Regions from separate parts of the Staphylococcus sp. EG-SA-2 genome, predicted to be linked through region 1. Evidence: predicted binding sites of a transcription regulator. Region 1 holds the regulator's gene; each other region holds the start of a gene.
The links. Region 1 encodes LexA, which represses DNA repair genes until DNA is damaged. Its sites were predicted from a motif close to CGAACATATGTTCG; they were not measured.

Region 1 (8,630 bases):
GTCATTGTTACAAAGCTGACCCAGAATATGGTAAAGGTGTTGCAAAAGCATTAGGTATTGATATAAATTCTATTGATCTTGAAACTGAAAATGATGAAACATACGAAAACTTTGAAAAATAAATTTGATATGTAGTTTCTATATTGCGTAGTTGAGCAGTTTATGATATCATAATAAATCGTAAAGATTCCTAACAAGAGAGGGTGTTTAACGTGCGCGTAAACGTAACATTAGCATGCACAGAATGTGGCGATCGTAACTATATCACTACTAAAAATAAACGTAATAATCCTGAGCGTATTGAAATGAAAAAATATTGCCCAAGATTAAACAAATATACGTTACATCGTGAAACTAAGTAATTCTTATCATTCAAATACGACGATTTGAAAATAAAGCGGGCTTACCTATTATATTGGGGAGCTCGCTTTTTTATGAAATTTTTGTGAAGAGTGATTAATGGATTGAGTTTCATCGGTAGAACAATATATGATTGTATTAGTTGTTACTTTATTAAAATTTGAGAATATTTATAGAAGGAAATAGATTACTGATTTTATAAAGTCACTTTGTTAGCGAATGCTTGAAAGAGTATTTAATATAGTAGAATTTAAAATTTCAAAGCGGAATTTAATAAGTACGAAGTAATTCTGGGTATGTTTTATAAATGTTCGATAATACACTTTAATCTTAAATATGATGGTTTAGAAAATGATTTAACAAAGAAATGAAACTTTACTGTTGAATTATGTGAGGATTGTGTTATTATATAAATCGTAATAATTACGATTTGATAAAAAGTGAGGTAACTATATATGGCTAAGAAATCTAAAATAGCAAAAGAGAGAAAAAGAGAAGAGTTAGTAAATAAATATTACGAATTACGTAAAGAGTTAAAAGCAAAAGGTGATTACGAAGCGTTAAGAAAATTACCAAGAGATTCATCACCTACACGTTTAACTAGAAGATGTAAAGTAACTGGAAGACCTAGAGGTGTATTACGTAAATTTGAAATGTCTCGTATTGCGTTTAGAGAACATGCGCACAAAGGACAAATTCCAGGTGTTAAAAAATCAAGTTGGTAAAATCAAATTTCGCACTTTAGCCCATTTACAATATCAATAAAACAATGTACAGTATATACGAATGCTATAAACTGAATGTTTTCTCATATTAATAAGGAAACATTCGGTTTTTAATTTGCATTTAAAAATAATTAGTTTTTAAAGGGGCTATTTAAAGTGAAAATATTTGATTACGAAGATATTCAATTAATACCTAATAAATGCATAGTTGAAAGTAGGTCTGAATGTGATACAACTATCCAATTTGGTCCGAAAAAATTCAAGCTACCTGTAGTTCCTGCAAATATGCAAACAGTTATGAATGAGAAATTAGCGAAATGGTTTGCTGAAAATGATTACTTTTATATCATGCATCGTTTTGATGAAGAAGCAAGAATACCTTTTATAAAACATATGCAAAATTCAGGCTTATTTGCATCTATTTCAGTTGGTGTAAAGAAAGCGGAATTTGATTTTATTGAAAAGTTAGCTCAAGAAAAATTAATCCCCGAATATATTACAATAGATATTGCGCATGGTCACTCAGATTCAGTGATAAACATGATTAAACATATAAAAAACCATATACCTGATAGTTTTGTTATTGCTGGTAATGTTGGTACGCCAGAAGGTGTTAGAGAATTAGAAAATGCTGGTGCTGATGCTACCAAAGTCGGTATAGGTCCTGGTAGAGTTTGTATTACAAAGATTAAAACAGGTTTTGGTACTGGTGGTTGGCAGTTAGCGGCATTAAACATATGTAGTAAAGCAGCTCGTAAACCTTTGATTGCCGATGGTGGTATAAGAACGCATGGCGACATCGCTAAATCAATTAGATTTGGTGCATCAATGGTCATGATTGGTTCATTATTTGCGGCACACGAAGAATCACCTGGTGAAACTGTAGAACTTGATGGTAAACAGTATAAAGAATATTTTGGTAGTGCATCTGAATTTCAAAAAGGCGAACATAAAAATGTAGAAGGTAAAAAAATGTTTGTAGAACATAAGGGTTCATTAATGGATACCTTAAAAGAAATGCAACAAGATTTACAAAGCTCAATTTCATATGCCGGTGGAAAAGACTTGAAATCATTACGTACTGTAGATTATGTTATTGTTAGAAACTCTATTTTCAACGGTGATAGAGATTAATATTTATAGTAGGTGATGTAAATTAAAAAATTCATAGTAACTGTTGTTGCGTTTTTATCAATTATTATCATTGCGCCAATAACAGAATTTAAACCATTCATTCATTTACAAAATGAAGTAAGACAATATATTGACATTCACATCAATAAAGAAACAATTTCTGCGGAAAATAAATTGGATACACCGAAGAAACAACAATTTGCCTTTAATAATATACAAATGAACATGTCGAAATCAGATGTTGAGAAAACATTAAATAAACCAAAAAGAGTGACATTTAATGAATATGGTACGAAGTGGTATACGTATTATGATGACGATTACAATAATTTTATAATGATAAGTTACATGAAAGATAAAGTTAATGCGTTATATACAAATCAAAATATAATCACTTCAAAATCAAAAATTAAATACAATACACCTAAATCGGTTGTAAGGCAAAGATTAGGCGAACCAGAAACAGAGATTGTTAAAGGTAGAGTGCGTTACGAACAAAATAATAAAGAATATGATGTTTTCCATAAAAATCACATTTATACGACGGTATTTTATGATAAGCATCGACGTAATAATGTAACAGCTGTTTTACAAGTAAGTGATGCTATGGAAAATAGATTAAAAGAACAATATGGAGCACCTTCGAAATCGCTTGCAGATAGTTTTGAACTACAAAATTTTGATTTAGTTAATGCTGAAAGAAAACAACATCAATTATCTACATTGAAGTATTCTAAACAGAATTCTGAAACTGCTCGTAAGCATAGTAAAGATATGGCCAAAAATCATTATTTTGATCATACAAATTTAAAAGGTCAATCACCATTTGATCGATTGAAAAAAGATGGTATTACATTTAACTCAGCCGGAGAGAATTTAGCATATGGTCAAGTTAGTAGTATCTATGCACATCAAGGATTAATGAATTCTATTGGTCACAGAAAAAATATTTTAAATGATACGTTTAAAATATTAGGTGTTGGTGTTGATTTTAATGATGAAAAACAACCTTTTTGGACAGAAAATTATACTGGTTAATGTTTTTGGTATGAGTTTAAAGGGTAATGTTTGTCTGTAAGGAAGTAGATAAACATGATGACAACAGATAAACCAAAAGATGCGGATATACTTGAACGCGTCAAAGATATACTTAATAAAAAAGAAAGAAAAAAATAATAATGGCTCGCTCCTGTAAATTATTACGGGGGCGAGTTTTAATTTGTGTAACATTTTGCAGGAATCTGTAATTCAAAATTTATATTAAAGAATGAGATTATCTAACAATTCGCAATTTCTGTTTGAACTGAATTTAGATTAGAATAAATAAAACCTCTTGAAAACGAAACTTTTTCAAGAGGTCCAAAATTTATAAAAATGAGGGTTTAACAATTACGATAATATATAACGGTTTAAAATATTACATTTCGCGGTACAAACCAATTACTTTCCCAATTACAGCAACATTGTCGAGGTAAATTGGCTCCATTGTACTATTTTCAGGTTGTAATCGATAACGATTTTTTTCTTTATAGAAGCGTTTGACAGTTGCTTCATCTTCCTCAGTCATAGCAACAATAATGTCTCCATTTTCTGCTATGGTTTGACTGCGAACAATTACTTTGTCTCCGTCTAATATACCAGCCTCAATCATACTGTCGCCTACGACGTTTAATATGAATATGTCGCTATTATGTGTCGATGTTAAGTGTTCAGGTAATGGAAAATACTCTTCAATATTTTCTACAGCGGTAATAGGAACACCTGCTGTGACTTTACCAATAACTGGCACATGAATCGTTTCTTCCATATTAATATTATCATTTGTTTGATCACTTACAATTTCTATAGCACGTGGTTTCGTTGGATCTCTTCTTATATATCCTTTTTCTTCAAGACGTGAAAGATGACCATGAACAGTTGAACTGGATGCTAAGCCAACTGCTTCACCAATTTCGCGAACACTAGGCGGATAACCTTTCATTTGAACAACTTGTTTAATATAGTTATATATTTCGCTTTGTCGTTTTGTTAATTCTCTCATATATAGGCACTCCCTAAATTAATTTAAATACAGTATATCATTAATTCACAACCAAAACAAACATTTGTTCGTTAAAATATTGACACAGAACATAAGTTCTGATAAATTACTTATACAAACAAATGTTCTAGGAGTGGAAATGATGTTTTACAATAAATATAAAAACGTATCAACATATATCATCATATTTTTAGTTTCAAGTGCAGCCTTTGCAATATTCTTGTTAAGTGCGAACGTTAGTGCTCACTCGGAACAAGTGTACGAAATGACTGACCATCAAATTAAGAACAATACGATAAATAAAGCATACGAACATAAAGACCCTACAAACAATGGCGAACAAAGAGATGGGAAAGTGTTCGCTTTAATAAATTGATACATTGTCACAACGTTATTTTGCCTATTTTTGCGAAATAGCGTTTTTTTATTACTTTTTTGCTGGTCTTAAATTTGTTATATTTTGTTAAAGTATTATAATGATTGAATAAACAAATTGAAGGTAGGTTTTTTAATTGAGTAATTCTGATTTGAATATCGAAAGAATTAACGAGTTAGCTAAAAAGAAAAAAGAAGTAGGATTAACTCAAGAAGAAGCAAAGGAGCAAACAGCCTTAAGAAAAGCTTATCTTGAGAGTTTTAGAAAAGGGTTTAAACAACAAATTGAAAATACTAAAGTAATTGATCCAGAAGGTAATGATGTAACACCTGAAAAAATTAAAGAGATACAACAAAAAAGAGATAATAAAAATTAAATCACAAATCTGTAAAGAATTTTCTGACATTATAACTTGAAATAAGTATTTTACTTATCTTTTTATTTTAAAATAAGTTATAATGTATTTGATAAAATTGAAGAAGGGAAGATACACAAGATGTTTAATGAAAAAGATCAATTAGCTGTTGATACGCTACGTGCACTAAGTATCGACACAATCGAAAAAGCGAATTCTGGTCATCCAGGATTACCTATGGGAGCTGCCCCAATGGCTTACACTTTGTGGACACGTCATCTGAATTTTAATCCACAATCTAAAGATTACTTCAATAGAGACCGTTTCGTATTATCGGCAGGGCATGGTTCAGCATTATTGTATAGCTTGTTACATGTTTCTGGTAGTTTAGAATTAGAAGAATTAAAGCAATTTAGACAATGGGGTTCTAAAACACCAGGCCATCCTGAATACAGACATACTGATGGTGTAGAAGTTACTACTGGACCACTTGGACAAGGTTTTGCTATGTCAGTAGGATTAGCTTTAGCAGAAGATCACCTAGCAGGGAAATTTAATAAAGAAGGATATAATGTTGTAGATCATTACACATATGTATTAGCTTCTGACGGTGATTTAATGGAAGGTATATCGCATGAAGCAGCTTCATTTGCTGGACATAATAAATTAAGTAAATTAGTTGTTTTATACGATTCAAATGATATTTCATTAGATGGCGAATTAAACAAAGCTTTTTCTGAAAACACAAAAGCTCGTTTTGAAGCATATGGTTGGAATTACTTACTAGTTAAAGATGGTAATGATTTAGAAGAAATTGATAAAGCGATTACTACAGCTAAATCTCAAGAAGGACCAACGATTATTGAAGTTAAAACAACAATCGGATTTGGTTCACCGAATAAAGCAGGAACTAATGGTGTTCATGGGGCACCTTTAGGTGAAGTTGAAAGAAAATTAACATTCGAAAATTACGGTTTAGATCCTGAAAAACGTTTTAATGTTTCAGAAGAGGTATACGAAATTTTCCAAAATACTATGTTAAAACGTGCTAATGAAGATGAATCTCAATGGAATTCATTATTAGAAAAATATGCAGAAACATATCCTGAATTAGCAGAAGAATTTAAATTAGCGATTAGTGGTAAATTGCCTAAAAATTATAAGGATGAATTACCACGTTTTGAACTGGGTCATAATGGTGCATCTCGTGCTGATTCTGGTACTGTTATTCAAGCAATCAGTAAAACTGTCCCTTCATTCTTTGGTGGATCAGCAGACCTTGCTGGTTCAAACAAATCCAATGTAAATGATGCAACAGATTATAGTTCTGAAACACCTGAAGGTAAAAATGTGTGGTTTGGTGTACGTGAATTTGCTATGGGTGCTGCTGTAAATGGTATGGCTGCACATGGAGGTTTACATCCATATGGTGCAACATTCTTCGTATTTAGTGATTATTTAAAACCAGCGTTACGTTTATCATCAATTATGGGATTAAATGCAACGTTCATCTTCACACATGATTCAATTGCAGTAGGTGAAGATGGTCCTACTCATGAACCAATTGAACAATTAGCTGGATTAAGAGCTATTCCAAATATGAATGTTATCCGTCCTGCTGATGGTAATGAAACAAGAGTAGCATGGGAAGTTGCCTTAGAATCTGAATCTACACCTACTTCATTAGTATTGACACGTCAAAACTTACCGGTTTTAGATGTACCAGAAGATGTAGTTGAAGAAGGCGTTCGAAAAGGTGCCTATACAGTTTATGGCTCTGAAGAGACACCAGAATTCCTATTATTAGCTTCAGGTTCAGAAGTTAGTCTTGCAGTTGAAGCTGCTAAAGATCTTGAAAAACAAGGTAAATCAGTGCGTGTTGTTTCAATGCCTAACTGGAATGCATTTGAACAACAATCTGAAGAATATAAAGAATCAGTTATTCCATCAAGCGTAACAAAACGTGTTGCGATTGAAATGGCTTCACCGCTTGGATGGCATAAATATGTAGGTACTGCAGGTAAAGTTATTGCTATTGACGGCTTTGGCGCAAGTGCACCTGGCGATTTAGTAGTTGAAAAATATGGATTTACTAAAGAAAATATCTTAAACCAAGTTATGAGCTTATAAGAATAATTTATAAAGCGAGTATGTTTAGAAGTCTAGGATGCATAATCTTAGGCTTCTTTTAAAGTGTTGAAATTTAGAGTATAGCACTTAAACTACATCATAAGTGATAAGTTATGAAAGTATACTATTTCAGATTAATCTTTAAAAGCTCTGTTATAACAGCATGATTTTTGATATTATTTTTAGTATCGATATTAAAATACTTGAATAAACTAGTTCTTGAAATAATGTGATGAATTTAGTAAAATTCAGTAGGATAAAGAAAGCGGGTGAAACAATGGCAACTTGGTTAGCAATTATTTTTATAGTAGCTGCATTAATTTTAGGTTTAATTGGAGGTTTCCTTTTAGCTAGAAAATATATGATGGACTACTTGAAGAAAAACCCACCAATCAACGAAGAAATGCTTCGTATGATGATGATGCAAATGGGTCAAAAACCTTCTCAGAAGAAAATTAATCAAATGATGACGATGATGAATAAAAATATGGATCAAAATATGAAGAGTGCGAAAAAGTAAATTCGCAATTGATAGAGGCTATTTTCCAGATATGGAAATGGCCTCTTTTTATAATCAAATTAATAAAAACAAATATGTTTATTAAAATTAAAGTTAACAAAATGACGAATAGACTGAGAAATGCTATAATTCATTTTGTATGATTTACAGAGAGTTTATTTAACGAGAAGGTGTCTGCGTGCTCTATTTAATATTTTCAATCATTGTAGCTTTATTTATGGGAACTATAGTTATAGTTATTCGTATGAAAGCTCAAAATTATCCGGTAAATGAGAAAAAAATAGTTTTGCCACCGTTTTTTATGGCGACCGGTGCATTGATGTACGTCGTTCCATATTTTAGGCTAACAGGATCGGAAATGCTAGAAGCCTTTATAATTGGTTTGCTTTTTTCTACAGTTCTAATTTGGACTTCTCGATTTGAAGTCAAAGGTACAGAAATTTATATGAAACGATCTAAAGCATTTCCAGTTATTTTGATTTCATTACTTATCATTCGTACTGTGATGAAAATATTCATTAGTAATGAAATAGATCCTGGAGAATTAGGCGGCATGTTCTTTTTATTAGCATTCTGTATGATTGTTCCTTGGAGAGCAGCAATGCTATATAAATACAAAAAACTAAAGAAAACATTAATCAATTAATTACTTTTAAAACCACTTGTGATCGACTTCTAAATCAGTCAATGAGTGGTTTTAATTTTACTTGAAAAGGTGAAATGATTATATTAAAATAAAAGCGAACAAATGTTCTATATGGAGGCAGTAATGAAAATTATACATACAGCAGACTGGCACTTAGGGAAAATATTAAATGGCAAACAGCTTTTAGAAGATCAAGCGTATATTTTAGATATGTTCGTAGAAAAAATGAAAGAAGAAGAACCTGATATCATTGTGATAGCTGGAGATTTATATGACACAACATATCCAAGTAAAGATGCAATCATGTTATTAGAACAAGCGATTGGAAAGTTAAATTTAGAAC
Region 2 (8,630 bases), on a different contig from region 1:
AACTATTACAATAGAGAAAATTTATAAATTAGAAAGTGAGCAACAAAAAGCACATTATAAAAGTTTAGTTGAAATCGCTGATGATAATGTATTACAAGTAATTATTGATTCGTTGAATTTTATTTCTAATACTGCGATGAATGTTGATTCAAAACAACTTGTAGTTTCATTAACGGATCATATTATATTTGCTTATAAACGCTTAAAACAAAATCAAGTTATTAGCAATCCATTTGTTATGGAAACTATGCAGTTATATAGTGATGCATATCATATTGCTAAACAGGTGATTGATCAGTTAAATGCAGCATTAGATGTACATTTTCCTGAAGATGAGATAGGATTTATTGCATTACATATTGCATCTAATACAGAAGATTTATCTATGCATGAGATGACCTTGATCAATAATGTTATTAAAAAAGGTATAGATATCATTGAATCAGACCTTGTGACAACTGTTGATAAGGAATCATTACAATACCAACGTTTTATAAGGCACGTACAATTTTTAATTCGCCGATTAAGAAGAAAAGAATATATACATGCACAAGATGATTTTGTGTCTATGATTAAAAATCACTATCCGATTTGCTATAACACAGCATATAAAATTTTAACTATGATACAAAAACAATTTGATGTTAATATCAGTGAGTCTGAAATTATATATTTAACATTACACATTCATCATTTTGAAGAAAGGATTAATCAATCCTAAATTAAGTGTATTACACGGGCGTTTCGTTACTGTAAAGGGTATTTGTATGGTATCATTGATGTTAGTAATTTTACATAAGTGGACTGTTTTTATACAACATCTTATGAATATTTTAAGTGGTGGTGAATCTATAATTGAATGAAAATGAAAAGAATATAAGAAAGAATTTTTTAAAATTTACCGAATCACGGTATATGAAGTTTGTTGGTGGGAATGATTTAGTCTTCTCATTAATAGCGCTAGTATTGTTGGGTATTGTTATTTTTATTTTCGAAAAAGTATCATATGTTTTTGATCCTTTTATCATCGTTTTTAAGACGATAGCAGCACCTATCATCGTCTCTTTAATTCTATTCTATCTATTTAACCCAATCGTAAATATGATGGAACGTTATAGAATACCAAGAGTTGCAGGTATTTCTATTATTTATCTAGCTGTAGTAGGTGTTATTACGTTAATTGTTAATTTATTGATACCTATTATTGGTTCGCAAGTAGATAGTTTAGTTAAAAATTCACCGCAATATCTAGAAAAATTAATTAATTCTATTGATAAAATAGCAAATAATACGTTTTTCTCTTCGTATTATAGTCAAATTAATGATTGGTTAAATTCTTTACCTAAGAAAATACCATCTATGTTAAGTGAATTTACAGATGGCTTTGGGTCTAAAATTGCAACGTTTGCAGAAACGATTGCTAATATTGGCGTTGTGATTGTCACAACACCATTTGTACTATTCTTTATGCTTAAAGATGGACATCACTTCAAAGAATTTTCAACGAATATTATGCCACCGAAATTCCGAAAAGATTTTCATGATCTACTTGAAAAAATGAGTGTTCAAGTTGGTTCATACATTCAAGGACAAATTATCGTTTCATTCTGTATCGGTATACTGTTGTTTATCGGTTATTCGGTTATCGGGTTGAAATATAGCTTAGTATTAGCTAGTATTGCGGCAGTTACAAGTGTTGTACCATATTTAGGGCCTACTATAGCGATTTCTCCAGCTATTGTAATAGCTGCTATAACATCGCCGTGGATGCTCTTAAAATTAGCAGTAGTATGGACTTTAGTACAATTTGTTGAAGGGCACTTCATTTCACCAAATATCATGGGTAAAACACTTAAGATTCATCCACTTACAATCATTTTCATTTTACTGTGTGCAGGCAAATTGCTTGGTATTGTAGGCGTTATTTTAGGTATTCCGGGATATGCTATTTTAAAAGTATTAGTTACTCATTTATTCCAATTATTTAAACGTCGATACAATCGTTTCTATGGTAATGATGTAGGTGAATATGATATTAAAGAAAGTAATAAAATAGTTGAATAAGTAATAAAAAATACCAATGACTATATGTTTGTTGGTATTTTTTATGGTGCTTATAATGTTGGGCAGTTACATTTATGATTATCAGCACATGTTTAGCTTATAAATTTTTACGAAAGTTTAGCCGTTTATAAAGCACATGCATAATGAAACGAGTATTTGCCACTTGATTAGTACTTCATTATTATGTCGAAAATAAAAATAAGTGGTATTTTTAATATATTAAGAAGCACTCATAATCGGCTGTTAATTAATAATATTTTTCATAAGTATTGATTCATCATTTTCTTTATGTTAAATATGAATCAGTATAGATAACCATATTGTTCTGTTTGAGATAGAAATATTTTCTATTTACTTCTTAATACAGATATCAATATGACAAAAGTGTTATATAAATCAAAGGTAAATGATATGCTATTTTTATGGTTTATATGATATATTTTGATTTATAACAGAAATAATTAGAATTGATGTGAAAAAATGAATCAGGAAGTTAAAAACAAAATATTTTCAATCTTAAAAATTACGTTTGCTACAGCTTTATTTATTTTTGTAGCAATCACATTGTATCGGGAGTTATCTGGTATTAACTTTAAAGATACGTTGGTTGAATTTAGTAAGATTAACCGTATGTCCTTAGTGTTACTATTTATTGGTGGTGGGGCATCGCTTGTTATTCTATCAATGTATGATGTGATTTTATCTAGAGCTTTAAAAATGGATATATCCTTAGGCAAAGTTTTAAGAGTAAGTTATATCATCAATGCATTGAATGCGATTGTAGGTTTCGGTGGCTTTATTGGTGCAGGCGTTAGAGCAATGGTTTATAAAAACTATACGCATGATAAAAAGAAATTAGTTCACTTTATATCCTTAATACTTATTTCAATGTTGACAGGTTTAAGCTTATTATCATTGCTAATTGTATTCCATGTTTTCGATGCATCTTTAATCTTAGATAAGATTACATGGGTAAGATGGGTATTATATGTAGTGTCATTTTTCTTACCATTATTCATTATTTATTCAATGGTTAGACCACCCGATAAAAACAATCGTTTTGTAGGATTGTACTGCACTTTAGTGTCGTGTGTTGAATGGTTAGCAGCTGCAGTTGTATTATATTTCTGTGGTGTAATTGTTGACGCTCATGTATCATTCATGTCCTTTATTGCAATATTTATCATTGCTGCATTATCAGGTTTAGTCAGCTTTATTCCTGGTGGTTTCGGCGCTTTCGATTTAGTTGTATTACTAGGATTTAAAACTTTAGGTGTCCCTGAGGAAAAAGTATTATTAATGCTACTTCTATATCGTTTTGCGTACTATTTTGTACCGGTAATTATTGCATTAATTTTATCATCATTTGAATTTGGTACATCAGCTAAGAAGTACATTGAGGGATCTAAATACTTTATTCCTGCTAAAGATGTTACGTCATTTTTAATGTCTTATCAAAAGGATATTATTGCTAAAATTCCATCATTATCATTAGCAATTTTAGTATTCTTTACAAGTATGATCTTTTTTGTAAATAACTTAACGATTGTTTACGATGCTTTATATGATGGAAATCACTTAACGTATTATATTCTATTGGCAATTCATACTAGTGCTTGTTTATTACTTTTACTGAATGTAGTTGGTATTTATAAGCAAAGTAGACGTGCCATTATCTTTGCTATGATTTCAATTTTATTAATCACAGTGGCGACATTCTTCACTTACGCTTCATATATTTTAATAACATGGTTAGCTATTATTTTTGTTCTGCTTATTGTAGCTTTCCGTAGAGCACGTAGGTTGAAACGCCCAGTAAGAATGAGAAATATAGTTGCAATGCTTTTATTCAGTTTATTTATTTTATATGTTAACCATATATTTATTGCTGGAACGTTATATGCATTAGATATTTATACGATTGAAATGCATACATCTGTATTGCGCTATTACTTCTGGCTTACGATTTTAATCATCGCTATCATCATAGGTATGATTGCATGGTTGTTTGATTATCAATTTAGCAAAGTACGTATTTCTTCTAAAATTGAAGATTGCGAGGAGATTATTAATCAGTACGGCGGTAATTATTTGAGTCACTTGATATATAGTGGTGACAAGCAGTTTTTCACTAATGAAAATAAAACAGCATTTTTAATGTATCGTTATAAAGCAAGTTCATTAGTGGTTCTTGGAGATCCGTTAGGTGATGAAAATGCCTTTGATGAATTGTTAGAAGCATTCTATAATTACGCTGAGTATTTAGGCTATGATGTTATATTCTATCAAGTTACAGATCAACACATGCCTTTATATCATAATTTCGGTAACCAATTTTTCAAATTAGGTGAAGAAGCAATTATTGATTTAACGCAATTTTCAACTTCAGGTAAAAAACGCCGTGGATTTAGAGCGACTTTAAACAAATTCGATGAACTTAATATTTCATTCGAAATTATTGAACCACCGTTTTCAACTGAATTTATAAATGAGCTTCAACATGTAAGTGATTTATGGCTAGATAATCGTCAGGAAATGCATTTCTCTGTGGGTCAATTTAATGAAGAATACTTATCTAAAGCGCCAATTGGTGTAATGCGAAATGAAGAAAATGAAGTAATTGCATTCTGTAGTTTAATGCCAACATACTTTAATGATGCCATTTCAGTCGATTTAATTAGATGGTTGCCAGAGTTAGATTTACCATTAATGGATGGATTATACTTGCACATGTTACTTTGGAGTAAAGAACAAGGTTATACAAAATTTAATATGGGTATGGCAACGTTATCGAACGTTGGTCAATTGCATTATTCATATTTAAGAGAACGACTTGCAGGCCGTGTCTTTGAACATTTCAACGGTCTATATCGTTTCCAAGGATTACGTCGTTATAAATCTAAATATAATCCGAATTGGGAACCACGCTTTTTAGTTTATCGTAAAGATAATTCGCTTTGGGAATCACTTTCTAAAGTAATGCGTGTAATACGTCACAAATAATTAAAATCCAAGTGCTAAGAGGTATACAGTTATGCCTGAAGCGCTTGGATTTTTTGGTTTCTATAAAGAATGATTTATAAAAAACGGTACAGATAAGAATATTTAAGTTTCCTATCTGTACCGTATTTTAATATTGAAATGAGCTTAAGTTAAGTCGCCTAACTTTTATTATCAGCCCAATCAGTTTCATCAAGTATAAATGTTATTGCTTATTTTTGTATTCTTGGCGTATTTTTTGTTCTTCTGCATAGCGCTCTGGATTTTTCTTATAAAAATCTTGGTGATAGTCTTCGGCTTTGTAAAATTGTGACGCTGGTAATATTTTTGTTGCAATTGCCTTATCAGCATTAATCGTATTTTTAAGCTGCTCGATATATGTCTCAGCGAGTTCTTTTTGATGATCATTAGTGTAGAAAATAGCTGTTTGATATTGAGGACCACGGTCTTGATATTGACCACCTGTATCTAATGGGTCAATGACTGAGAAAAATATTTCTAATAACTTATTGTATGAGAATAATGCAACATCATATTGAATTTCAACAGTTTCTAAATGACCACTCGTACCTGATTTTACTTGTTCGTAAGTAGGATTTTCAATATGTCCGCCCATATATCCAGAAGTTACTTTTTCTATGCCGTCAAAGGTGTCAAATGGTTTCGTCATACACCAAAAGCAACCTCCGGCAAAATAAGCTGTATTAATATTCATTTTTGACATCCTTTCATTAGACCTTAGTACGATTTATTAAGAAATCACTTGCTTTTTGAATTGTTTTTATATAACGTTAATATGTGATTATTATAGTACACAAAAATCTATTTTTGAAGATATAAGGTAGGTAAATATGGATAAAGAAACTAATGACAACGAATATAGACGTCAAAGTGAACATCGCACTTCGGCGCCTAAGCGAAAAAAGAAGAAGAAAATTAGGAAATTACCTATCATTCTTCTGATTGTTGTAATTTTACTTATCGCATTAGTTGTATATATTGTACATAGTTACAATAGCGGTGTAGAATATGCCAAGAAACATGCGAAAGATGTTAAAGTACATCAATTTAATGGACCAGTAAAAAATGATGGTAAAATTTCTATTCTTGTACTCGGTGCAGATAAAGCACAAGGTGGACAATCAAGAACAGATTCTATCATGGTTGTTCAATATGACTTTATCAATAAAAAAATGAAAATGATGTCTGTCATGCGTGATATTTATGCAGATATTCCAGGATATGGAAAACACAAAATTAATTCAGCATACGCTTTAGGTGGTCCAGAGCTACTTAGAAAAACACTTGATAAAAATTTAGGAATTAATCCTGAATATTATGCAGTAGTTGATTTTACTGGATTTGAGAAAATGATTGATGAATTAATGCCAGAAGGTGTACCAATTAATGTCGAAAAGGATATGTCGAAAAATATTGGTGTATCTTTGAAAAAGGGTAACCATAGGTTGAATGGTAAAGAATTACTTGGTTATGCAAGATTCCGTCACGACCCTGAAGGTGACTTCGGACGCGTGCGACGTCAGCAACAAGTGATGCAAACATTGAAAAAAGAAATGGTTAATTTTAGAACAGTTGTTAAATTACCAAAAGTTGCAGGTATTTTAAGAGGCTATGTGAATACAAACATTCCTGATTCAGGGATTTTCCAAACAGGTTTGAGTTTTGGCATCCGAGGTGAAAAAGATGTTAAGTCATTGACTGTGCCAATCAAGAACTCATACGAAGATGTCAATACAAATACTGATGGTAGTGCATTACAGATTAATAAAAACACAAATAAACAAGCTATTAAAGACTTTTTAGATGAAGATTAAAAATAAACAAGGCGATTTCTATCATACTCAGATAGAAGTCGCCTTGTTCGTTTTCAAAGAATTAATTGGCATGCATCTTATGAAGAATTATTGATCTGACTTTCTTACGCCAGCCACACCATAATGGTTTGGTTTCATTTCTTCTATAACAACGTGAATTGCTTGTCTATTTGCCCCCGTTGTTTTTTCTACGGCGTCAGTTACTTCGCTAACTAAATTTTTTAATTGTTCATCCGAACGACCTTCTAATAATTTTACATTGACGATTGGCATCATCCAAACCTCCTAATCATTATTAATTTGAGTATATCATGTAATACTTAAAAATTCATTTGCAAAATAACAGAACATTTGTTCTAAAATAGTTGAAATAGAACACGTGTTCGTATATAATAAGGTTCAAGTAAGGGAGGAATAACAGTGTATAATTATCATTTATTAGAAGATAGGGATGTTCTATGTATTGACCAAAAAAGTTTTTTTGCGAGTGTTTCTTGTATTGAAAAGGGGCTAGATCCATTAGAAACAAAGTTAGCTGTTGTTGCAGATACTAAGCGTCAGGGTTCTGTAATATTGGCTGCGACACCTAAATTAAAAGAATTAGGCATCAAGACAGGGTCGCGATTGTTTGAAATACCACATAGAAATGATATTTACATTATCAATCCAAGTATGCGTAAATATCTTAATGTTTCAGTTGCTATTTCTAAGATTGCATTGCGTTATATTCCACCTGAAGATTTACACCAATATAGTATTGACGAATTTTTTATGGATGTTACTGATAGCTATCATAGATTTAGTTCTACAGTACATGCATTTTGCGAAAGACTTAAACGTGAAATTTATGAAGAAACAGGCATTTATTGTACTGTGGGCATTGGTTCTAATATGTTATTAAGTAAAATTGCTATGGATGTTGAAGCGAAGCATAGTCAAAATGGTATAGCTGAATGGCGATATCAAGATGTACCAACGAAATTATGGCCAATTCAGCCCTTGCGAGATTTTTGGGGTATTAATCGTCGAACAGAAGCCAAATTGAATAAAAGAGGAATTTTTACTATAGGAGATTTAGCGAAATATCCATATAAATTTTTAAAAAAAGAGTTCGGTATTTTAGGTGTTGATATGCATCTACATGCGAATGGGATAGATCAGAGTAAAGTACGTGAAAAGCACAAGATCAGCAATCCATCGATATGCAAAAGTCAAATATTAATGAGAGATTATCATTTTGATGAAGCAAAAGTAGTAATGCAAGAGTTAATTGAAGATGTTGCTAGCAGAGTTCGAGCAAGAAAAAAAGTGGCAAGAACGATACATTTTGCCTTTGGCTATAGTGATGAAGGCGGTGTACATAAGCAATATACTTTGAAAGATCCAACAAACTTAGAAAAAGATATTTATAAAGTAGTAATGCATTTCGCAGATAAATTATGTAATAAACAAGCACTATATCGTACGCTAAGTATATCTTTGAGTCAATTTATTAATGAGGATGAGCGACAGTTAAGTCTGTTTGAAGATGAATACCAACGCAAACGTGACGAATGTCTAGCTAAAACGATAGACCAATTACATTTGAAATACGGCAAAGGTATTGTGTCCAAAGCAGTATCGTTTACAGAAGCAGGTACAAAACACGGCAGATTAGGTTTAATGGCTGGACATAAAATGTAATGACTATACGGTTTAAGTAATATATAACTGTGATTCGTATAAAATAAG
Region 3 (8,630 bases), on a different contig from region 1:
TGACTATATACGTCATGTTCATATTTCTTCTTAAAGCATGGATTGTATGCCCCATACCTATAGCATAACCATCACCATCTCCTCCCGATGCAATAACAGTTAAATCTTTATTCGCCATTTTTACACCTTGAGCTAAAGGTAATGCACGTCCGTGAATAGAATGAACGCCATAAGAATTAATATATCCTGAAAGACGGCCAGAACATCCTATACCGGTGATGATAGCTACTTCTTCAGGTTCTAACCCTATATTTGCGGCTGCTTTTTGAATTGCAGCTTGTACTGAGAAATCGCCACATCCGGGGCACCAGTTAGGCTTAACATTATTTCTAAAATCTTTAAATGTCGCCATCTATACCATCTCCTTTATTTCAGTAGCAATTATTTTGCCTTTTTCTTCGATTTCATGTGGTAGGAAAGGTGTCCCATCATACTTTGTATAATTTTCAATCTTATCATGAATATTGACATTCATTTTTATAATACTAGCCAATTGTCCTTGATAATTGTGCTCCACTACAACGACTTTCTTCGCTTTATTAACTGCATCTTGAATAACGCTTGTTGGGAATGGATGCAATTGTCTAATTTGTATAGTGTTAACTTTTATGCCTTGTTGATTCAAACGGTTACTACCTTCTTGAATTGCACCTTTTGTAGAAATAAAACCGATATAAAGAATATCTGCATCCTCATGTTGTAAGTTAGCTTCTACTGGCGATTCAATTAGTAACTGCTCAATTTTACGCATTCGTTTTTCCATTTGTTGTTGTCTATTTGACGCAGATTCACTAGGTTTACCTTCTTCATTGTGTTCCACACCAGTTATATGATGAATACCTCCTTTAACACCGGGGATAGGTCTAGGAGAAACACCATTGGATGTTAACGCATAACGCTTGAAATAACCTTTATCATCTTCTTCACGTTCAATATCAGATTGAATGATTTCACCACGTTTAATTTCAATGCGATTATAATCTAATTTTTCAACAGTTTGTTTACCTAAAGATAATTGCAAATCACTTAAAACTATAACAGGGCATTGATATTGTTCTGCTAAATTAAAGGCTTCCATAGTTAAATAAAATGCATCTTCTGCATCAGTTGGTGCTACAACTATTTTTGGAATATCACCATGTGTACCATAAATCATTTGCATTAAATCTGACTGTTCTTGTTTCGTAGGTAATCCAGTAGAAGGTCCACCTCGTTGAGTATTAATAATGACTAATGGCGTTTCAGTCATACCAGATAATCCAATTGCTTCCATCATTAAAGATAAACCTGGACCAGCACTAGCCGTAAACGCTCTGACTCCACCATAATTTGCACCAATAGCCATAGTTACAGCAGCAATTTCATCTTCTGTTTGAATAACCGCTCCGTTTACTTTAGATATATTGGCAATCATATATTCCATAACTTCAGACGCAGGTGTAATAGGATATGCCGCCATAAATTGTGAACCTGCAGCAATTGCACCTAATCCAATGGCATCGTTACCAATCATATATAGATGTGGTAGTGCATCTGTTGACTCTAATTCAAAGTCCCCGTCGATTTCAGGTAAGCGGGATTGCATTAATTGATAACCTTCGTTTAATGCTTGGATATTGACTTCAACTACCTTGTCACCTTTTTTAGAAAACATATTAGTAATAAGTTCTTCAAATGTATTTGTATTCAAATTCATCAATGCGCTAGTAGCACCTATTGCAACCATGTTTTTCATTAATGCTGTACCTAATTCTTTAGCGGTTGCTGTAAAAGGTAATTCAATAAGCTGTGCATGACATCCTTCTGGTTTCACAGGTTTAGCCTTGGCATCAGCTAAAATAATACTGTCTTCTCTCATTTCATGATGGTTAACATCAATTGTTTCTTGGTCAAATGCAATCAAAATATCTAAATCATCACTAATTGCATGAACAGGCGTCGTAGAAACTCTAATTTTATTATTCGTATGTCCACCTTTGATACGACTTGAAAAATGTCTATATCCATATAAATAATATCCTTTTCTATTCATAGCCGTAGCGAAGATTTCCCCAGTTGATTCAATACCTTCGCCTTGTTGACCGCCAACTTTCCACGATAATTGTGGTTTCATAGTTATATGCCTCCTATGGATATATTTCATATTAAATGATAACAAAAAGAACCACCGATTTACTATGTAAACAGTGGTACTATATTAAATTCATACTAATGGACGATAGGGTCCAATTCGAATGTTTACTTACGTAATTTTAAAATGTTGAAAATGGATGGTCATCATTTATCAATATACGTTCGATGTGCTTTGTTTTACCTTCTTTGTCTAAATCAATAACAACACCAGATAATACACTTCTACCTTCATTTGGAACAACATGTCTTTGTGGCAAACTAGTGATAAAACGCTCAATTACCTCTGTTTTATTTATTCCTAAAATGCCGTCATAAAAACCTGTCATACCAACATCCGTTATATACCCTGTCCCCTTTGGTAAAATACGTTCATCTGCTGTTTGAATGTGTGTATGCGTTCCAACAACAGCGCTAGCTCTACCATCTAAATGCCATCCCATTGCATACTTTTCAGAAGTTGTTTCTGCATGAAAATCAACAAATATAAACGGAGTTTGTTCTTGTGCTTCCTTGACTAATTGATCTGCCTTTTTAAAAGGATCATCAATATCTGGCATAAACGCTCTTCCTTGCAGATTAATAACTGCAAGTTTAATATCATTAATTTGTATAAATCTCATACCAATTCCCGGCGCTTCATCCGGAAAATTCGCTGGTCTTACTAGACGTTTTGCTTCATCTATAAAATCATAAATTTCACGTTGACCATATGTGTGATTACCCATAGTCATGAAATCTACACCATTTCTTAGTAATTGTTTATATATTTTTTCAGTCAAACCTTTACCATGTGCTGCATTTTCAGCATTTACAATTGTAACTGTTGGTTTATACTTTTGCTTCAGTTGAGGTATGTACGTTTCAATTGCGTCTCGTCCAATTTTACCTACGATATCCCCTATAAACATTATTCTCATGTTTTGTTCATCCTCTCATAAATACTAGTTTAATTCATACGTTCTAATATTTAAAGTAAATATTAAATTCTTTGAATTATTTTTCTTCAATTATAGAGAGACATTACTTTGTCTGAAAACTTCAATATGTTAGTATTAAGACATCAAAATAAATAGGAGTTGTAAATAAATACATGTCTATTAATATTGATCCAGAAAAATTTGCAGAATTAGTGGTTATGTCTAACCCATCAAAATTCGAAGATGCAGAGGATATAGCTAAAGAAAGTTTAAAGCTTTACATTAATGCATATCGTTTAGCAGAGAGATATTCAACAATTGCAACAAATTGTTATGATACTGCAGAAGTTATAAAAGAATTAAAGAAAACAGATTTACAATTAAAATAACTCAACTTAGAAATAAATCCTAATTAATATTGCAGAAGAGAAGATGTGTTACATCTTCTCTTCTTTTTTATTGGTTAGAAAAGCACTCATCTTTATAGGTTTACATAATATAAATATAGTAAATACGAAGCCTAAAACATTTTTATTAAAAGCAATAACTTCTTATTTAATATAAGGTCCGTCTTACTTTCAAATAACCACTGTTTACTATAGTTATTACCGATAAAGTGCTGTCTAATTAGATTGAGACTACAACTTAAAAAAGCTCCCTCACTAATTTGTGAGGGAGACAAAAATTATTTCGCATATTCTACTGCTCTAGTCTCTCGAACAACTGTCACCTTGATATGACCAGGATATTGTAATTCATCTTCAATCTGATTTTTAATATCTCTAGCCAATCGATAAGATTTTAAATCATCAATTTCTTCAGGAGATACAATCACTCGGATTTCTCTACCTGCCTGAATCGCAAATGCTTTTTCTACACCATCATAACTTTCTGATAACGTTTCTAAACGTTCTAATCGACGAATATAATTCTCTAATGTTTCTTTTCTTGCACCTGGACGAGCCGCAGACAATGCATCTGCAGCAGCAACAAGGATAGATATAATAGATGTAGGTTCAACATCACCATGGTGAGAATGGATTGCATTAATAACTGTTTCATTTTCACCATATTTTTTCGCTAATTCTACACCGATTTCAACATGACTACCTTCTACTTCATGATCAATTGCTTTACCAACATCATGTAAAAGTCCAGCTCGTTTCGCTAATGTCTCATCTTCGCCTAGCTCAGCAGCTAACATACTAGCAAGATGCGCAACTTCAATTGAATGTTTAAGTACATTTTGACCGTAACTCGTACGATAGTTTAAACGCCCTACAATTTTTACTAAGTCAGGATGCATATTATGTGCGTTCACTTCAAATGTAGCTTGTTCACCTGCTTCTCTAATAATATCGTCTACTTCTTTTCTAGCTTTTTCGACCATATCTTCAATTCTACCTGGATGAATACGTCCATCAGATACTAAGTTAACAAGTGCTGTTCTAGCAATTTCTCTTCTTATTGGATCAAAACCAGATAATATAACCGCTTCTGGTGTGTCATCAATAATTAAATCAATGCCAGTTAAAGTTTCAAGTGTGCGGATGTTTCGTCCTTCTCGTCCAATGATTCGACCTTTCATCTCATCATTAGGTAAGTTAACTACTGATACCGTTGATTCACTTGTGTGATCTGCTGCTAATCTTTGTACTGCTGTAGCTAATAATTCTTTTGCTGTTTTATCAACTTTTTCTTTAGCTTCTTTTTCTTTTTCTTTAACAAGTACTGCAATATCTTGTGACAGTTCTTCCTCTACTCTTTGAAGTTGCTCATTAATAGCTTCTTCTTGAGTGAGACCGGAGATGCGTTCTAATTCTTGTTCATGCTTCATTATTAACGTTTGAACACTACTCTCTTTTGCATCTACTTGTTGTTGTTTTTCTTCAATTTTTGATTCTTTTTGCTCTAAAATCTCATCTTTTTTATCTAATAGATCAGATTTGCGCTCTAAGTTTTCTTCTTTTTGAAGAAGTCGGGTTTCTTGTCTTTGAAGTTCGCTACGTCTTTCTCGTAGTTCTGCTTCAGTTTGTTCTCTTAGGATTTGGTTTTCTTCTTTTGCCTCAAGTAATTTCTCTTTTTTGATATTGTCAGCTTCTTTATGTGCTTGATTTACAATATCTTCGGCAGTTTGTCTAGCTTGTGATTGCTTTTGAAGCAACAAATTTCGGGCAACAACATACCCTCCAACAACTCCTAGAATGATCCCCAGCAAAATGAGTAGGAGGCTTAATAAATTCACACAAACACCTCCTTTTCTAGGGTTTGCTCTTTATATGAAATTCAATATGACTTTATGAAATTATATATAAATCATACAAATTAATTGTACGGTTTATAGGAGATAAGTGTCAAGTTATCAATTTGCACTTTTGCACTATATTGAATGCTATTTCTACTATTTTCTAAAGTTTTGAAGCTCGATTATAAAACTATTGATAATGTAATAATAAATAAAATAAAAAACCTTATAGTCTCGATTTGTAGTGTATCCCATAAAGTTAGATATTATTCTAGCTTTATGAGATGAATATCACTTTCAATCAATCCTATAAGGATATTTGCTAAGTTTAACTATAGATATAAATTTGTGTACTATTCTTCGTCAAATAATGACTTTGGTGCATCTTCTGTTTCTTCAACATCACCATCAGATATACCTAATTTTTCTCTCAATTTACGATCAATTTCTTCTTTAATTTGTGGATTTTCTTTCAAGTACATTTTAACATTTTCCTTACCTTGACCCATTCGTTCGCCATTGTAAGAATACCATGCTCCTGATTTATCAACGATGTCGTTTTCAACACCTAAATCAATAAGTTCACCCTCTTTAGAAATACCTTGTCCATACATAATATCAACTTCAGCTACTCTAAATGGTGGTGCCACTTTATTTTTAACGACTTTAATTTTAGTTCTATTACCTACAATTTCTTGTCCTTGTTTAAGCTGTTCTGCACGACGTACTTCTAGTCTTACTGAACTATAGAATTTTAATGCACGTCCACCTGGTGTAGTCTCTGGATTACCGAACATAACACCAACTTTTTCACGAATTTGGTTGATGAAAATAGCAGTTGTATTTGATTTAGAAATAGCACCTGAAAGTTTACGTAACGCTTGTGACATTAAACGAGCTTGTAAACCAACGTGAGTGTCTCCCATTTCTCCTTCAATTTCAGCTTTAGGTGTTAAAGCAGCAACTGAGTCTACAACTACAATATCAACTGCACCACTTCTAACAAATGCTTCGGCGATTTCAAGACCTTGTTCACCATGATCCGGTTGCGATAAATATAAATTATCGATATCTACGCCTAATGCTTGAGCATATTCTGGATCTAAAGCATGTTCAGCATCGATAAATGCTGCCACCCCGCCATTACTTTGTACTTCAGCAATAGCGTGAAGCGCTACTGTTGTCTTACCAGAACTTTCAGGACCATAAATTTCAATAATTCGTCCTTTAGGATAGCCACCTACACCTAGCGCATTATCTAATGTAACTGAACCAGTTGATGTAGTTGAAACTCGGCGACCTATATTGTCACCCAACTTCATTACGGCACCTTTACCGAAAGATTTCTCCATATTTTTAATTACTGTATCTAAAGCTTTTTGACGATCGTTATCCAAAGCGAGACCTCCTAATTGAAATTGCTATCTTTTAATTATCTTATCAATACTATACAAGGATTCAAAATAAAATACAAGTGTTTTGCGAATATTTGTTCGTATAAAATCTTGAAATCAAAACGCAAAAACGAACAAACGTGCTTATATTTTTATCGATAATACAATTAATTTGTTGTTCTAAGCCAATTTAATAATCTTATGAGCGCATAATTTTGACTTCTGTTCTTTAATAAATTTCTAGATTTAGACATTTTAAATTGCTCAGTTTTAAATTCAAAGTTATTATCATAGCCTATATGGACTACACCATCATACTCTAATAGAATAATTGCTGATGACACATTAAACAATTTATTAACAAATTGCACTGCATCTTTTAATTGCTGCTCAATAGGTTTATTAATATCAACAAAGTTTTCATTGTGATTAATCATACCCTTTAGAACATCGTTTAAATCCACTTCTTTCAATCGATGATATAAAGCACCATTAGTAATACCATCATATATTACAAAAGGTTCATGAATTTTCTTTATTACAGCTTGCTCAATTAATGTGTCATCTGAACCATAATAATATTCTCCAATACGATCAAGAATTTCTTGTTTAACAGGTTGAATCAATGATTGTGCTTGTTCTTTTGAGTCGGCATTTGCAGTCAATCTAATATATACTTCATGACTTCCCGCCAAAGGCGCAATCGTAGGATTAGTCTGTTTATCGATAAGATCTATTAATATTGTTTCTACTTTAGATTCACCTATTCCCGCAAATCTTAATAGTTCAGAATGTATAATTCGATTATGGTTTATAAAATGTGACAACAATTCATTTTTCACCATTGGTTGCATTTCTTTCGGTGGACCTGGTAATAAAATAATTTGTTTGTTTTCAAAATTCACCATCATTCCTGGAGCCATGCCATGATGATTTGCTAATACAGTTGAACCTTCAATTACTAAAGCCTGTTGTTTATTATTAGGTGTCATTTCTTGTCCTTGTTCCTCAAAATAGCTTTCAATATATTTTAAAGAAGGCTCATCAATAACTAAATCTTTACCAACAATCTGGGCCACTGTATGCTTCGTTAAGTCATCTTTCGTAGGACCTAAGCCACCTGTTAAAATAACAGTATCATATTTTTCTAGCGCATGACGTACACTTGATTCTAAACGTTTTTTATTATCTCCAATAACTTTATGTTCTAATACATTTTGTCCAATTTCATTAAATACTTTAGATAGAAATTGTCCGTTGGTATTAGCGATTTGACCTAGCAATAGTTCTGAGCCTACAGCAATAATGGCAATTGACATTTATATCCCCCTTGTATCGTTTAATTCTTTTTTCATGTATTCCATTTAAAAATTCACATCAATTTTAGATTCAATGTATCAGATGCTACAACACATTTGCCTAAAAAATGAACAAATATTGTTTTACAATATATCATTATAAACAATTGCGTGGCTAATTTCTAAAATTGGGATTAAAAAAACTAGATTCCATATGAAAATGAAATCTAGTATAAACAAATATTTATTTTTGTTTAAAAACATCTCTACCTTTATAAAAGTATTCAATACCAGATAAGATAGTAAAAATAACGCCAATGTATAATAAAATTTGTCCTAATGACAAACCAATCAATGTTGCCAATGGATCACCTAATAACAACCAAGTAATTGCTACCATAGTAACTGCTGTTTTAATTTTACCTAATTGACCAGCTGCACTTACAAATCCTTGTTCAATTTGTAGTAAACGTAAACCAGTTACGGCAAATTCTCTGGCAATAATAATGATTGCTACTACAGAATTTGTTAGTCCTAGTTGCACAAGTACAATTAAAGCACTTGCAACTAATAATTTATCCGCTAATGGATCCAAAAATTTCCCCATATTTGTAACTAAATTCCATTTTCTAGCTAAATAACC

Region 2: a site for LexA is predicted at 7,244-7,257, ahead of IDG60_RS21460 (Y-family DNA polymerase). Genes of this name have one in related genera too.
Region 3: a site for LexA is predicted at 6,778-6,791, ahead of recA (recombinase RecA). Genes of this name have one in related genera too.

Annotation. Positions count from the first base shown of each region.
Region 1 is NZ_JACYHC010001127.1:16,491-25,120, forward strand. Features, by position in the region: gene IDG60_RS18765 (catalase) at 1-122, shown strand, start outside; gene rpmG (50S ribosomal protein L33) at 213-362, shown strand; gene rpsN (30S ribosomal protein S14) at 816-1,085, shown strand; gene guaC (GMP reductase) at 1,242-2,219, shown strand; gene IDG60_RS18785 (CAP domain-containing protein) at 2,241-3,257, shown strand; gene lexA (transcriptional repressor LexA) at 3,637-4,260, opposite strand; gene sosA (DNA damage-induced cell division inhibitor SosA) at 4,403-4,636, shown strand; gene IDG60_RS18800 (DUF896 domain-containing protein) at 4,773-5,012, shown strand; gene tkt (transketolase) at 5,133-7,121, shown strand; gene IDG60_RS18810 (YneF family protein) at 7,399-7,641, shown strand; gene IDG60_RS18815 (hypothetical protein) at 7,628-7,726, shown strand; gene IDG60_RS18820 (CcdC family protein) at 7,820-8,287, shown strand; gene sbcD (exonuclease subunit SbcD) at 8,411-8,630, shown strand, end outside.
Region 2 is NZ_JACYHC010001349.1:408-9,037, reverse strand. Features, by position in the region: gene glcT (glucose PTS transporter transcription antiterminator GlcT) at 1-721, shown strand, start outside; gene IDG60_RS21490 (hypothetical protein) at 696-863, shown strand; gene cozEb (cell elongation protein CozEb) at 856-2,064, shown strand; gene mprF (bifunctional lysylphosphatidylglycerol flippase/synthetase MprF) at 2,545-5,067, shown strand; gene msrA (peptide-methionine (S)-S-oxide reductase MsrA) at 5,270-5,779, opposite strand; gene IDG60_RS21470 (LCP family protein) at 5,916-6,899, shown strand; gene IDG60_RS21465 (2-hydroxymuconate tautomerase) at 6,987-7,172, opposite strand; gene IDG60_RS21460 (Y-family DNA polymerase) at 7,320-8,582, shown strand.
Region 3 is NZ_JACYHC010000219.1:9,611-18,240, reverse strand. Features, by position in the region: gene IDG60_RS02125 (2-oxoacid:ferredoxin oxidoreductase subunit beta) at 1-352, opposite strand, end outside; gene IDG60_RS02120 (2-oxoacid:acceptor oxidoreductase subunit alpha) at 353-2,113, opposite strand; gene IDG60_RS02115 (TIGR00282 family metallophosphoesterase) at 2,253-3,050, opposite strand; gene IDG60_RS02110 (hypothetical protein) at 3,224-3,439, shown strand; gene rny (ribonuclease Y) at 3,736-5,295, opposite strand; gene recA (recombinase RecA) at 5,649-6,692, opposite strand; gene IDG60_RS02095 (CinA family nicotinamide mononucleotide deamidase-related protein) at 6,857-8,008, opposite strand; gene pgsA (CDP-diacylglycerol--glycerol-3-phosphate 3-phosphatidyltransferase) at 8,232-8,630, opposite strand, start outside.